3 regions of the Kushneria phosphatilytica genome follow, and region 1 is predicted to be linked to each of the others. Evidence: predicted binding sites of a transcription regulator. Region 1 holds the regulator's gene; each other region holds the start of a gene.
What was found. Region 1 encodes LexA, which represses DNA repair genes until DNA is damaged. Its sites were predicted from a motif close to TACTGTNTANNTANACAGTA; they were not measured.
Positions count from the first base shown of each region.

Region 1 (4,236 bases):
GGCGGCCAGCCAGTTCCCCAAAAACCGTGAAACCCGTCCACCCCTGGTAAAGGAACTCAAGGCACACGCCGAGGAGTTGCCTGAAAAGTATCTCTTTCTGTTGGATGCGCCGAGCGAAGATCCGGAGGGCAATCCGGCCCAGATCCGTTTTTCACGCAAGACGAAGAGTCAGTATGTGCTGACCGAGGTTGACGGCAAGGCAAGCGGCTGGCGGGCGATTTTTGATCAGGGTCAATGGCAGGTCGAGGATAATCGCAAGAGTCGCAAGGCATCGTAATCTTTCGGATGGTGAGCCATGAGCGCACGTGCACGCACCAATCAGTTGCTTTATCAGGCACGCTTGCTACTGGCGATGCCGGTGGGCGAAGACGAACATGCCGATGCGCGCCGTATGGCGCTGGAAGAGAGTGCGCTGGCACAGCTTGAGCTGGCGTTGGCCTCACTCATCGAAGAGATTGCCCATATCTGTAACTGGCCGGATATGGAATGGCGACAGGCATTGCTTGATCCACCGCGCAGTGTGGCGGAAATCGAGCGCCTGCGCGCCCTGCGCGAGGACGGCAGCAGTTGGCTGGCAAGGCTGTTGTGGCATATTGATCGATTGCATGGCGAAGAAGGCGCTGCAATGCGTCAGCGGCCCAGCATGACCATTACCACGACCGGCCGTGCCGGGCTGGCTGATGACCTCCATGATGCGCTTGCGGGATTTGCGACGCTACTGCCGGCGTTACGCGAGACCGGAGTAGAGTGGTGACGCCGAGTATTGGCCGTGTTAGGCTGATCTTGCATAGCGACCACGGCAGATGACTGCCGTGGTCGCTTTTCGTTGTCGGACAGACATACAGTACTGTCCGCTTATGGTCAGAGAGGTAATCAATGTCCGACGCCGCGATTCTGGAGATTGTTGAACTTGCCGATGGCGAGGTGGTGCTGCGGCCTTCACAGGGCAATGAGGAACCGCTGGTGGCCATCCGGTTTTCCAGTGAAGTGCTGGATATGCTGCGTTGCAGCCGTTTCGAAGTGGCGCGCGAAATGCTCGATCATGTCATTTCACGCACAACCCTGTGGGAGGGAGATGAGGCCGAAGAGGAGAGTGAGCGCCCGTCGGTTGTTCACTGACGAGTGACAAAGCCGATGCCCGACATCATGTCGGGCAGGTTATGGACGAGAGAGACAACAGACTCAGTCGAGCCCCTGACCGTTGCCCCCGCGGATGATCCCGACGCCGATACCTTCGATTTCCAGTGTCTGGCAGGTTGTATCGACTTCAATAGGCTGAAAATCGGGATTTTCGGCCAGCAGACGCACCTGATTGTTCTGGCGTTCAAAGCGTTTGACCGTGACTTCATCATCCAGTCGGGCCACCACGATCTGGCCGTTACGAATATCGGTGGTGCGATGCACCGCCAACAGGTCGCCTTCGAGTATGCCGGCATCTCGCATCGATAGACCTCGTACTCGCAAGAGGTAGTCCGCATTGGGAGTAAAGAAATCGGCGGGTAGTGGACAGTGACGATCGATGTGTTCGGCCGCCAGAATGGGACTGCCGGCGGCGACCTCGCCAATGACCGGAAGCCCATCGGGCACTTCCTCGTTGTGCGGCAGTCGAATACCTCGTGAGGTCCCGGGCACCATATCGATCACGCCCTTGCGGCGCAGGGCGCGCAAATGTTCCTCGGCGGCATTGGGGGAGCGGAATCCCAGTGCCGAGGCAATTTCGGCCCGAGTCGGCGGGTAGCCGAAATCCTGAATGGTCTGAAGGATGAAGTCGTAAACCAGCTGCTGGCGCTGGGTGAGCGGACGTGTCATGGGCGAGCTCACGATGTTAATGTATACAGCCTGTAATTGTATCCAGCTGTTGGATGGATGCCAACCGCCGGAACGCTCCAGGGTTCCGAGATTGCAACAAATGGACAAGCGACACTGCCATGACGGCCAATGACACCGTGACCCGCCTGCTTGATACAGCCGAGGCGCTGTTTGCCGAGCACGGCTTTACAGAGACCTCCTTACGGCGCATCACCAGCGATGCCGGTGTCAATCTCGCGGCGGTCAACTATCATTTCGGTTCCAAGCAGGCCCTGATTGAATCGGTCTTTTCCCGCTATCTGACGCCTTTTTGCGCTTATTTTCATGCTGAGCTTGATCAGCTCGAAATGCAGTGTGTCAACGATCGGCCACCAACACTCGAGCAACTGCTTGATGTCCTGTTTCGCAGCATGCTGGAAACACCTTCGGAAAGCGGCGACCTGCGGACTTTCATGAAATTGCTTGGAGTGGCTTATAGCCAGAGCCAGGCGCATCTGCGCAAGCACCTTCAGGATCGCTATGGCGATAGCATGAGGCGCTTTCTGGAGCTCTTGCGACAGGCAACACCGGAATTGCCCGCGGAAGAGCGATTCTGGCGACTGCATTTCCTGCTGGGTTCGGTCATCTTTACGCTCTCGGATCCGGTCACACTACGTGATCTGGCTGAAACCGGTTACCACCAGCAGGTACGAATACGCACTCTGACGCAGCGGCTTAAACCGGTCGCCATCAGTGCCATGAGAGCCCCATTACCTGAAATGAACACAACGACACGCGAGGAGCGTGATGCTGATAATGCACTATTCTTCCGCGCTTGAGTGTGTCGCCGGTGGGAGGCCGATGCTCACCCAACAGGACAGGAGTAGACCCTCATGGACGGTGTGAGCGGTGCGGTAATGTGTGATATTGCAGGCACTGAGCTCAATGATGAAGAGCGCGAGTGGCTGCAGGATCCGGCGCTTGGCGGCATTATTCTTTTTGCTCGGAATCTCGTCTCTCCGGCACAGATGCGAGCATTATGCAATGACATCCGGGCGATCAATGACCAGTTATTGATTGCCATTGATCAGGAGGGTGGACGCGTACAGCGCTTGCGTGAGGGGGTGACTCGTCTGCCTCCCATGGCCGCTCTGGGGCGTTTCTGGCAGCAGGATCCCGAGGCGGCTGTGGTGCTGGCGCACGATACAGGCTGGTTGCTGGCGACCGAGATGGCAGCGTGCGGTGTCGATTTCAGTTTCGCCCCGGTACTGGATCTGGATGATGCCCGTTGCCCGGCCATTGGCAACCGGGCATTCTCAAGCGACCCGGCTGCTGTGGTGACATTGGCTGGCGCCTTTATCGACGGTTTGTCAGAGGCCGGTATGGCGGCAGTAGGCAAGCATTTTCCCGGTCATGGGGGGGTCACTCTGGATTCTCATCTGACCCTGCCGGAAGATGATCGATCTCTGGCCGAGCTGCGTGCTCGCGATCTGGTTCCCTTCGAGCAACTGGCGGGTCGCCTTTCCGGTATCATGCCGGCTCATGTTCGTTTTACTGCCGTGGATACTCAGCCGGCCGGTTTTTCATCGCGCTGGCTCGATATGCTGCGCGCATTGCCGGACTTTGCCGGTGCCATCATCTCCGATGATCTATCGATGCAGGGAGCCCATGTGGCAGGAGATGCTGCGGCGCGTGCCCGTGCGGCGCTACAGGCAGGCTGTGATCTGATCCTGATGTGCAATGATGCCGAAGCTGCCGCTCAGGCCCGTCGAGTGATCGATGATTCCGGGACTTTACCCCTCCAGCAAAAGCACCTGAGGCGGCTTCAGCTGGCCGGAACGCGGCCGCCATTGAGCAAGCTGACAGACGATGCCCGTTTGAAAGATATCAGGGTGCGCTTGCAGCAACTGGAGTAGGGCGTGTGCAGAGAGGTTGCGTGCTTTTCCTGAATGCCCTGTTTTCAAATTAATCCAGATTGCTATGAATATCATCGATTCGGGTGCTGCCCTGGCTGGCTCACTTCAGCATCATCTTGCCCAGTGGCTGCACGTGCCGGGCTGGATCCTGTTACCGGGGTTGCTGCTGCTTGTCGCCGTGATCATCGATCTTGGCCTTTATTATCTGATGTCGCGTCTCGAGCATCGGTTGCGACGCTCGCCGCGCCGCTGGGACGACCCCATCATTCACGGTCTGCGTGTTCCTCTGCGTATCTGGATCTGGCTGACAGCGCTCATCGTCAGTATTGGTGTGGCGGGTAGTCATTTCGGTATTGATACGATGGCTCGCTATCTATCGCTGATCGGTGCACTGATCACCCTGCTACTGCTGGCATGGGGCGGCATTCGGCTGCTGCGACGGCTTGAGCAGCGACTGGTTTTTCCGCCGGCCAATTGTCACGCCAAAGCAGTGGATGCCACCTCGGCCTCGGCGGTGACCAAGATCGGTGGC
Region 1 is NZ_CP043420.1:1,575,705-1,579,940, forward strand. Features, by position in the region: gene topA (type I DNA topoisomerase) at 1-277, shown strand, start outside; gene FY550_RS07185 (DUF6586 family protein) at 296-754, shown strand; gene FY550_RS07190 (hypothetical protein) at 877-1,119, shown strand; gene lexA (transcriptional repressor LexA) at 1,183-1,809, opposite strand; gene FY550_RS07200 (TetR/AcrR family transcriptional regulator) at 1,929-2,627, shown strand; gene nagZ (beta-N-acetylhexosaminidase) at 2,682-3,704, shown strand; gene FY550_RS07210 (mechanosensitive ion channel family protein) at 3,769-4,236, shown strand, end outside.

Region 2 (4,236 bases), 1.5 Mb from region 1:
CCTGTAAACGCATGAAAAAGGGGGGCGCTGCAGTCTGGCTGCAGCGCCCCCTTTTTTCTCTGATGTCTGCGGCCAGGCCAGTGCCTGGACGAAACAGGTTCAGTGTGCCGAGTGCTGACTGCTGGTCAGCATTTCACGGGCATGGGCCAGGGTATGATCGGAGAGATTGACACCACCGAGCATGCGGGCCAGCTCGCGAATCCGGCCGCTTTCATCCAGCAGTGCCATGGAGGTATGGGTGCTGTCGTCGCCGGCCTGTTTTTCGATGTGCAAATGCTGATGGCCCTGAGCTGCCACCTGAGGCAAGTGAGTGACGCAGAGTACCTGACCGTGGGTGCCAAGCTGGCGCAGCAACTGACCCACAATTTCGGCAGTGGCGCCGGATATACCAACATCGACTTCATCGAAGACCAGTGGGGACATGGCGCTGTGACGCGCTGCTACGACCTGAATGGCCAGACTGATGCGTGACAGTTCACCCCCGGAGGCGACCCGGGTGAGAGGTCGGGCCGGCTGTCCCGGATTGGCGCTGATCAGAAAGCGAACATGGTCAAAGCCATCGGGCTGGGCGGTCTCCCGTTTCTCGACTGCCACCTCGAAGCGGGCCTTTTCCATGCCGAGAAAGGTCAGTTGCTGTTGAACCGACTCACCCAGCTCGGAGGCTGCCTGATGGCGCCGCTCCGAAACGGTACGCGCCAGCTCCCGCCAGCTCTCTCGCGCCGTCTCGCTCTCACGGGCCAGGGTATCGATATCCTGTTCATCATCATCGAGCTGATTCAGTTCATCGCGCAGCCGGCGATGCAGCGTCGTGACTTCTTCCGGCATGACATGATGCTTGCGGGCGATGCGATGTACTTCTGCCAGACGTTCTTCTATGCGCTCCAGTCGTTCGGGATCAAGTTCGGTAGTTTCGACATGGTAGTGCAACTCGCGTCCGGCCTCTTCAAGCTGAATCCGCGCGCTGTCGAGCATTTCTCGCACCTCGGCCAATCTGCCATGATCGGCACCGGGTAGCTGGTCCAGGCGTTGCATGGCTCTGGAGAGGCGTGACAGGGCTCCATCCTCATCATGATCGCAGCAGTCTGCGGCGAACTGGGCATCGCCAACGATCTGCTCGGCATTGGCCAGTTCGGTCTGCTGCTGCTCCAGTACTGTCAGTTCATCCTCCTCCAGGGCGAGGTGATCAAGCTCTTCGACCTGGTAGCGCAGCAACTGACGTCGTGCCCTGGTTTCATCATCTGCTTCACGCGCCTGCTTGAGCCGCCGGCGGATCTGTTGCCAGTGCCGATAATGGCTTGCCAGGGTTTCAGTCTGTGTTTGCAGGCCAGCGAATTCATCCAGCATCCGCAGGTGGGTGTCTTCACGTAACAGTGCCTGATGAGCATGCTGGCCATGGATGTGGATCAGTTGTTCACCAAGTGCCCGGAGGTCGGCAATGGTGCAGGGGGTGCCGTTGATCCACGCCTTCGAGCGACCTTCGCTGGCAATGGTGCGACGCAACAGACACTCGTCGTCGTCGAGTTCACGCTCTTGCAACCACGCCCTGGCTTCCGGAAGGTGGCTGATATCAAACCGGGCCGAGAGCTCAGCCCGGCGCGCGCCGTGACGTACGCTACCGGCATCGGCACGCTCACCCAGACAGAGCGACAGAGCGCCCAGCAGAATGGATTTGCCGGCCCCGGTTTCCCCGGTAATGGCCGTCATGCCGCTGCGAAAGTCCAGTTCCAGATCTTCGACGATGGCGTAATCACGAATGGTGAGCTGTGCCAGCATGGTCGCTCCCTGTATAAAAGTACGGGTCTGGTTTTTTATACAGTGATCGGGTTTGCCCTTCAATCCCTGCCTGCCTCTCTGATTGACCTTTCCTTTAACGACAGACTTGAGATTGCGGTGATCATCCCCATTACAGGGCGCAGACAGCGCCGCTATCGCGGCCGGCATTGTCCGATCGTCAGGAACATGACGAGTTCGGAGAGGCAACGGTTTTCAACAGGAGGCTTCTCGTATGGCCAGAGATCCACAGCAGCCCAGGGATGAAGAGCTCGAGCGCGCGGAGCGTGATGCCGAGCCTCAGCCGCTGGAAGACGAACAGGTTGCGTCCGAGAACATTGGCGAGACGCTGGAAGAGAGCGACGCCCTTCACGCAGAAGGGGAAACGTTCGAAGGCGGAGATCCCGAAGCCGATGTGCTGGCTTCTCGTGTTGCCGAGCTGGAAACAGAGCTCGAGCAGGCGAAGGAGCAGCAATTACGAGCTTCCGCGGAAGCCCAGAATGCTCGTCGGCGGGCCGAACAGGATGTCGAAAAAGCGCGCAAGTTCGCGCTGGAGAAGTTCGTCAAGGAGCTGCTGCCGGTCGTCGACAGTCTCGAGAAGGCCCTGGAAAACATGGGTGATGAGGCCACCGAGACCCATCGTGAAGGGGTATCGATGACCCTGAAGATGCAGCTCGATGTGCTGGGCAAGTTTGGTGTTGAGCAGGTTGAGCCGCAGGGCGAGCCCTTTGATCCGCAGTATCACGAGGCCATGTCGATGGTGCCCAACCCGGAGATGGAGCCCAACACCGTGATGGATGTGATGCAAAAGGGATACACCCTCAACGGTCGATTGGTTCGTCCGGCGATGGTGGTCGTCAGCAAGGCCCCGGATGGGCAGGGTTCATAACTGCTGAATTCGGAAGGTGTTGCCCGGGCCTTGAAAGCGGCCCAGGCATACCCCACATAAGCAGACAGCGACGCGGCACTTGCCGCAGATGATTGAGTCAGACGATTTTTTTCGAGGTGACACCATGGGACGCATTATCGGTATCGACCTGGGAACGACCAACTCCTGCGTGGCCGTTCTCGATGGTGACAAGACGCGGGTAATCGAAAACGCGGAAGGTGCCCGCACGACGCCCTCCATCGTCGGTTATACCGATGACGGCGAGACACTGGTGGGTCAGGCGGCCAAGCGCCAGGCCGTCACCAACCCGTCCAATACACTGTATGCCATCAAGCGTCTGATCGGCCGCAAGTTCAGCGACGATGTGGTACAGAAGGACATCAAGATGGTGCCCTTCAAGATCGTCGAAGCCGACAATGGCGATGCCTGGGTACAGGTCAACGATCAGAAGATGGCACCGCCGCAGGTCAGCGCGGAAGTACTCAAGAAGATGAAGAAAACTGCCGAGGACTATCTCGGCGAAGAAGTGACCGAAGCGGTCATTACCGTGCCGGCCTACTTCAATGACTCGCAGCGTCAGGCCACCAAGGATGCCGGCCGTATTGCCGGTCTTGAAGTCAAGCGCATCATCAACGAGCCGACCGCCGCTGCACTGGCCTATGGCATGGACCGCAGTGGTGGCGACCGAACCATCGCGGTCTATGACCTGGGCGGCGGTACCTTTGACATCTCGATCATTGAAGTCGCTGACGTCGATGGCGAGAAGCAGTTTGAAGTGCTGGCCACCAATGGTGACACCTTCCTGGGTGGCGAAGACTTTGATCTCAAGCTGATCGATTATCTGGTTCAGCAGTTCAAGAATGATTCGGGCATCGATCTCTCCGGTGATTCGCTGGCCATGCAGCGTCTCAAGGAAGCAGCCGAAAAGGCCAAGATCGAGCTTTCTGCCGCACAGCAGACCGAAGTCAATCTGCCTTATATCACTGCGGATCAGAATGGTCCCAAGCACATGGCCGTCAAGGTCACGCGGGCCAAGCTGGAGTCGCTGGTCGAGGATCTGGTGCAGCGTTCGCTGGAACCCTGCAAGACCGCCATGGAAGACGCTGGCCTGTCCAGCAGCGAAATTCATGATGTGATTCTGGTCGGCGGTCAGACCCGTATGCCGCTGGTGCAGAAGAAGGTCGCCGAGTTCTTTGGCAAGGATGCGCGCAAGGACGTCAACCCGGACGAAGCCGTGGCGGTAGGTGCGGCTCTGCAGGGCGGCGTGCTTGGTGGTGACGTCAAGGACGTGCTGCTGCTTGATGTGACGCCGCTGACGCTGGGGATCGAAACCCTGGGTGGCGTGATGACGCCGCTGATCGAGAAGAACACCACGATCCCGACCAAGAAGACTCAGACCTTCTCCACTGCCGAGGACAACCAGACAGCCGTGACCATTCACGTGCTGCAGGGTGAGCGCAAGCAGTCGGGTCAGAACAAGTCGCTGGGTCGTTTCGACCTCTCGGATATTCCGCCGGCACCACGCGGTGTTCCGCAGATCGAAGTGGCGTTCGACCTTGATGCCAACGGCATTCTCA
Region 2 is NZ_CP043420.1:3,112,898-3,117,133, reverse strand. Features, by position in the region: gene recN (DNA repair protein RecN) at 100-1,773, opposite strand; gene grpE (nucleotide exchange factor GrpE) at 2,006-2,659, shown strand; gene dnaK (molecular chaperone DnaK) at 2,784-4,236, shown strand, end outside.
Region 2: the regulator LexA is predicted to act here: its motif matches at 1,799-1,818, upstream of recN (DNA repair protein RecN).

Region 3 (4,236 bases), 350 kb from region 1:
TGTCTGGCCTGCGCCGGGCAGGGCCGCTCGATGTCGAAACGCTCTCCATCTCCCCGAACGGCGCCCAGTGGCGTGGCGATGAGCCACCGGCGCTGACCCATCCGGGCCAGAAAGTGTTCGCCGGCTTCCTGCAACACATCGTGGGCGGGTTCAAACCAGGCCACGAACTCGGGCTCACCCGACTCATCGATTGCACGGCGATGAAATCTGAGAAAGGCATGCAGGTGATGCGCTTCATGCTCGACGGCCTTGATACGCTGATGCAGCACACTGCCATCTCGATCTCCGGCCAGCAGTGCCGCGCCGTCGCCCCGGGCCAGCCGCCAGACAATGCGATAAAGCAGACTCCAGCGGCTCTGGGTCGGCTCATGGAGTGAATGAGGCAGAAAACGCGAGGCCGTTTCGAGCCAGTCGATGGCCCGACGCGATAGAGTCAGACGTCGTGTCACCACTTCAGGGCAAGGTTGGCAGCTGGCATCGGCGAACAGATCACCGCTGCTGTCACTGTCCTGCCAGAGAACATGCTCCGGGGCGATATCGGCAGCCAGCAGGTGACGTGCGTGCGCACGCCAGGCCCGGAAGGTATCGGATTCCAGTGTGACGGTGATCAGCGTCATGCAAGAACTCCTGTCGAGACTTACCAGAGCGCCAGCTGCGAAGGCCGGGGCGTATTCAGTGACTGACGCAGGGCTGCGCTCTCGATGCCATCGCCGCGCGGACGATAGTCCTGGGTGACGATAAAGGGTGTCACCCGATCCAGTACGCAACGCAGGCGGGCGACATCGGCATAACGAATGCGGCGCTCGCGGCGCAGCTCGATCAGCCGATGTACGCTGGTCATGCCCAGCCCGGGCACCCGAGCCATCATCATCGGCTCGGCGCGATTGAGATCAACAGGAAAGTGCTCGCGGTGGTCGAGCGCCCAGGCCAGCTTGGGGTCAATATCGAGATCGAGCTGACGTCGGCTGCTCAACAGCTCCTCGGCGCGGAAACCGTAACCCCGCATCAGGAAATCGGCCTGATAAAGCCGATGTTCACGCATCAGGGGTGGTGGCGCCAGCGGCACCGAGTTCGGACTCTGTGGGATAGGGCTGAAGGCCGAGTAGTAAACCCGCTTGAGCCGGAAGTCACCATAGAGCGACTGGGCCCGATGCAGGATGGTGTGATCGTCGCTGTCATCGGCGCCGATGATCATCTGGGTGCTCTGGCCCCCGGGGGTGAAGCGGGGGGCGCCGCGTTCGGCTGCGGCCTCGACACCCTGATGAATGGTGTTCATGGCGGTATGAATGCTGCCGACGTTTTTCTCCGGGGCCAGCCGGGTGAGACCGGCATCGGTAGGCAGTTCGATATTGACGCTGAGTCGGTCGGCCAGCTCACCCGCCTCGCGGATCAGTTCGGGGGAGGCATCGGGGATGGTCTTGAGATGAATATAACCGCGAAACTCATGTGTATGACGCAGTAGCCGGGCGACGCGGACCAGCTGTTCCATGGTGTAGTCACTGGAGCGAATGATGCCCGAGCTCAGAAACAGGCCACTGATGGTGTTGCGGCGATACATCGACAGGGTCAGCTCGACCACTTCTTCCGGAGTGAAGCGCGCCCGCGGCACACTCGAAGAGCGGCGATTGATGCAGTATTGGCAGTCGTAGAGGCAGAAGTTGGTCAGCAGAATCTTGAGCAGTGACACGCAGCGACCATCCGGCGTGAAACTGTGACAGATCCCGGTGCCGTTGGTCGCACCCAACCCCGTCCGCCCCTTCGATGAACGCTGCGGTGCACCACTGCTGGCACAGGAGGCGTCATACTTGGCGGCATCGGCCAGTACGATCAGTTTCTGAGAGAGCTCTTGAGCCATGAGCATGCTCCGGGTCGAATACTGTTCAAGTATACAGTATTTGGGGCTGGTGCATGCAATGCATCGACGTTGATGGCAAAATGAGAATCGTTAACGGTTACCCGCCCATTGGCTTTTTCCTGTTCGGATCCAACCTGTCATGACGCTGCTCAAGGTCGTATTGCGCCATTATCGTCTGTCGTTCATTGCCGTTATGGTACTCAGCCTGCTCAGTGCCGTGCTGGGCATTGGCGTGATCGCCTTCATCAATCGGCGCCTGATCGACGCGCAGGGGCAAACCATTGCGACGCTGTGGCCTTTTCTTGGACTGATTGCATTATTGCTGGTGATCTCGCTGGCGGCGCAACTGTCGCTGACCCTGCTGGGCCATCGCTTTGTCTATAACCTGCGGGGGCGGCTGGTCAAACGTTTGCTGGATACCGATATCGAGCGTATCGAAGCGCTGGGCAGTGCACCGCTGCTGGCAGCCCTTTCCAGTGACATTCGCAACATCACCGTGGCCTTTGTGCGCCTGCCCGAGCTGATTCAGGGGGTGGTGCTGTCGCTGGCGGCGACGGTCTATCTGGTGATGCTCTCCGTGCCCCTGTTTCTGGTCACCGCTGCCTGGCTGATTGTCACGCTGGCCGTGGGGAGTCGAATGGTGCGCAGCGTCTATCACCATCTGGGGCATATCCGGGACGCAGAAGATCAGCTCTATGGCGACTTTCAGGCCATCATTGATGGACGTCGCGAGCTGGCGCTGAACCGTGATCGGGCGCAGCAGCTGTATGAAGAGGATTTCACTCGCCACGCACGGGACTACCGGCACCACATCATCCGTTCCGATACCAGTCATCTCTCGGCCGGTAACTGGACCAATATCATGATGCTCGGGGCCATTGGGGTGGTCTTTCTGCTGGCCAATGCCTTCGGATGGGCGAGTACAGCGGTCGCGGCCACCTTTGCCCTGACGCTGCTGTTCATTCGGGCGCCGCTGATTCAGGCCGTCGGTGCACTGCCGACGCTACTTTCAGGGGAAGTTGCCTTCCGACGGCTGCAGGCGCTGGAACTGGCGCCCTGGCACCCGGATTTCCAGCCCGCCGAGCAGTTGCCCGATGACTGGCAGCAACTGACCCTGGAAGGTGTGCGTTACACCTATGCGCCCCGCGGTGAGGATGAACCCTTCACGGTCGGGCCGCTCGCGCTCACGCTGAAACGGGGCGAGCAGGTATTCGTGATCGGCGGCAACGGCAGCGGCAAGTCAACCTTCGGCCGGCTGTTGAGTGGCTTGTACGCACCGCATGAAGGGATGCTGAAACTGGATGGACAGAGTATTACCGACGTCCTGCGGCCGGCCTGGCGAGAGCGCTTTGCTGCGGTGCTGACCGATTTTCATCTGTTCGATCGGCTGCTCGGGCCGGACGGCGAAGAGGCAGACCCGGTCCTGGTCGATGCATGGCTGGACCGGCTCGGCATGCGTGAAAAAGTCAGTCTCACGGCGGGCCGCCTTAACGATACTCGCCTCTCCCAGGGGCAGCGCAAGCGACTTGCCCTGCTGCTGGCGGTGGCCGAACAGCGCGACATACTGCTGCTGGATGAATGGGCCGCGGACCAGGACCCGGTGTTCCGCCGGGCCTTTTATCTTGAGCTGTTGCCCGAGCTGCGCCGCCTCGGCATTACGGTGATTGCGATCACTCATGATGAGCGCTATTTCGCGCAGGCGGATCGGCTGCTGCTGATGCAGAATGGGCAACTGCGCGAACTGGAGGGCGATGATTATCACCGCGCCTCCCACGATGCGTTGCAGGTAGCGTCAGAGCCGGCGCAATCCCCACATGAACCAGGCTCCCCCGATCAGTGAGGCGACGAGCCCGGCAGGAATCTGATCGGGGAAGGCCACTATTCGGCCCAGCCAGTCTGCCAGCACCATGATCAGCATGCCGATCAACCCGGCGCCCAGCAGATGCGAGCGGGCGTCCGGCAGTCCCACCAGCCGTGCCATGTGCGGCGCCATCAGTCCGATGAAGGAAAGCGGCCCCACCACCAGCGTGGCGCCGGCCGTCATCACGGCCATCAGCGCCAGCAGCAGGATGCGACTGAACCGAACATTGATGCCCAGCGCATGGGCGCTGTCCTCGCCCAGTGGCAACAAATCCAGCCAGCGGTGGAAGGGGAGCGTCGCGATCAATAGCACGGCGGCCGCTGCCAGAGCGATCAGCGCCGTGGTGCCATCCACGTAGTAGGTTGAGCCCGAGATCCAGGCGAGCAGCTTCTGGGTGCGCGGGCTGTTACCCGACAGCGCCAGACGCTGCAGGGCATCGAACAGGGCCGTAATGGCTACCCCGGAGAGCAGTAGACGTTGCGGCGCCAGTCCGTTACGCCGGTTGAGCAGCACCAGCAAG
Region 3 is NZ_CP043420.1:1,224,757-1,228,992, forward strand. Features, by position in the region: gene FY550_RS05435 (TIGR03915 family putative DNA repair protein) at 1-617, opposite strand, end outside; gene FY550_RS05440 (putative DNA modification/repair radical SAM protein) at 638-1,855, opposite strand; gene FY550_RS05445 (multidrug ABC transporter permease/ATP-binding protein) at 1,995-3,695, shown strand; gene fhuB (Fe(3+)-hydroxamate ABC transporter permease FhuB) at 3,648-4,236, opposite strand, start outside.
Region 3: the regulator LexA is predicted to act here: its motif matches at 1,875-1,894, upstream of FY550_RS05440 (putative DNA modification/repair radical SAM protein).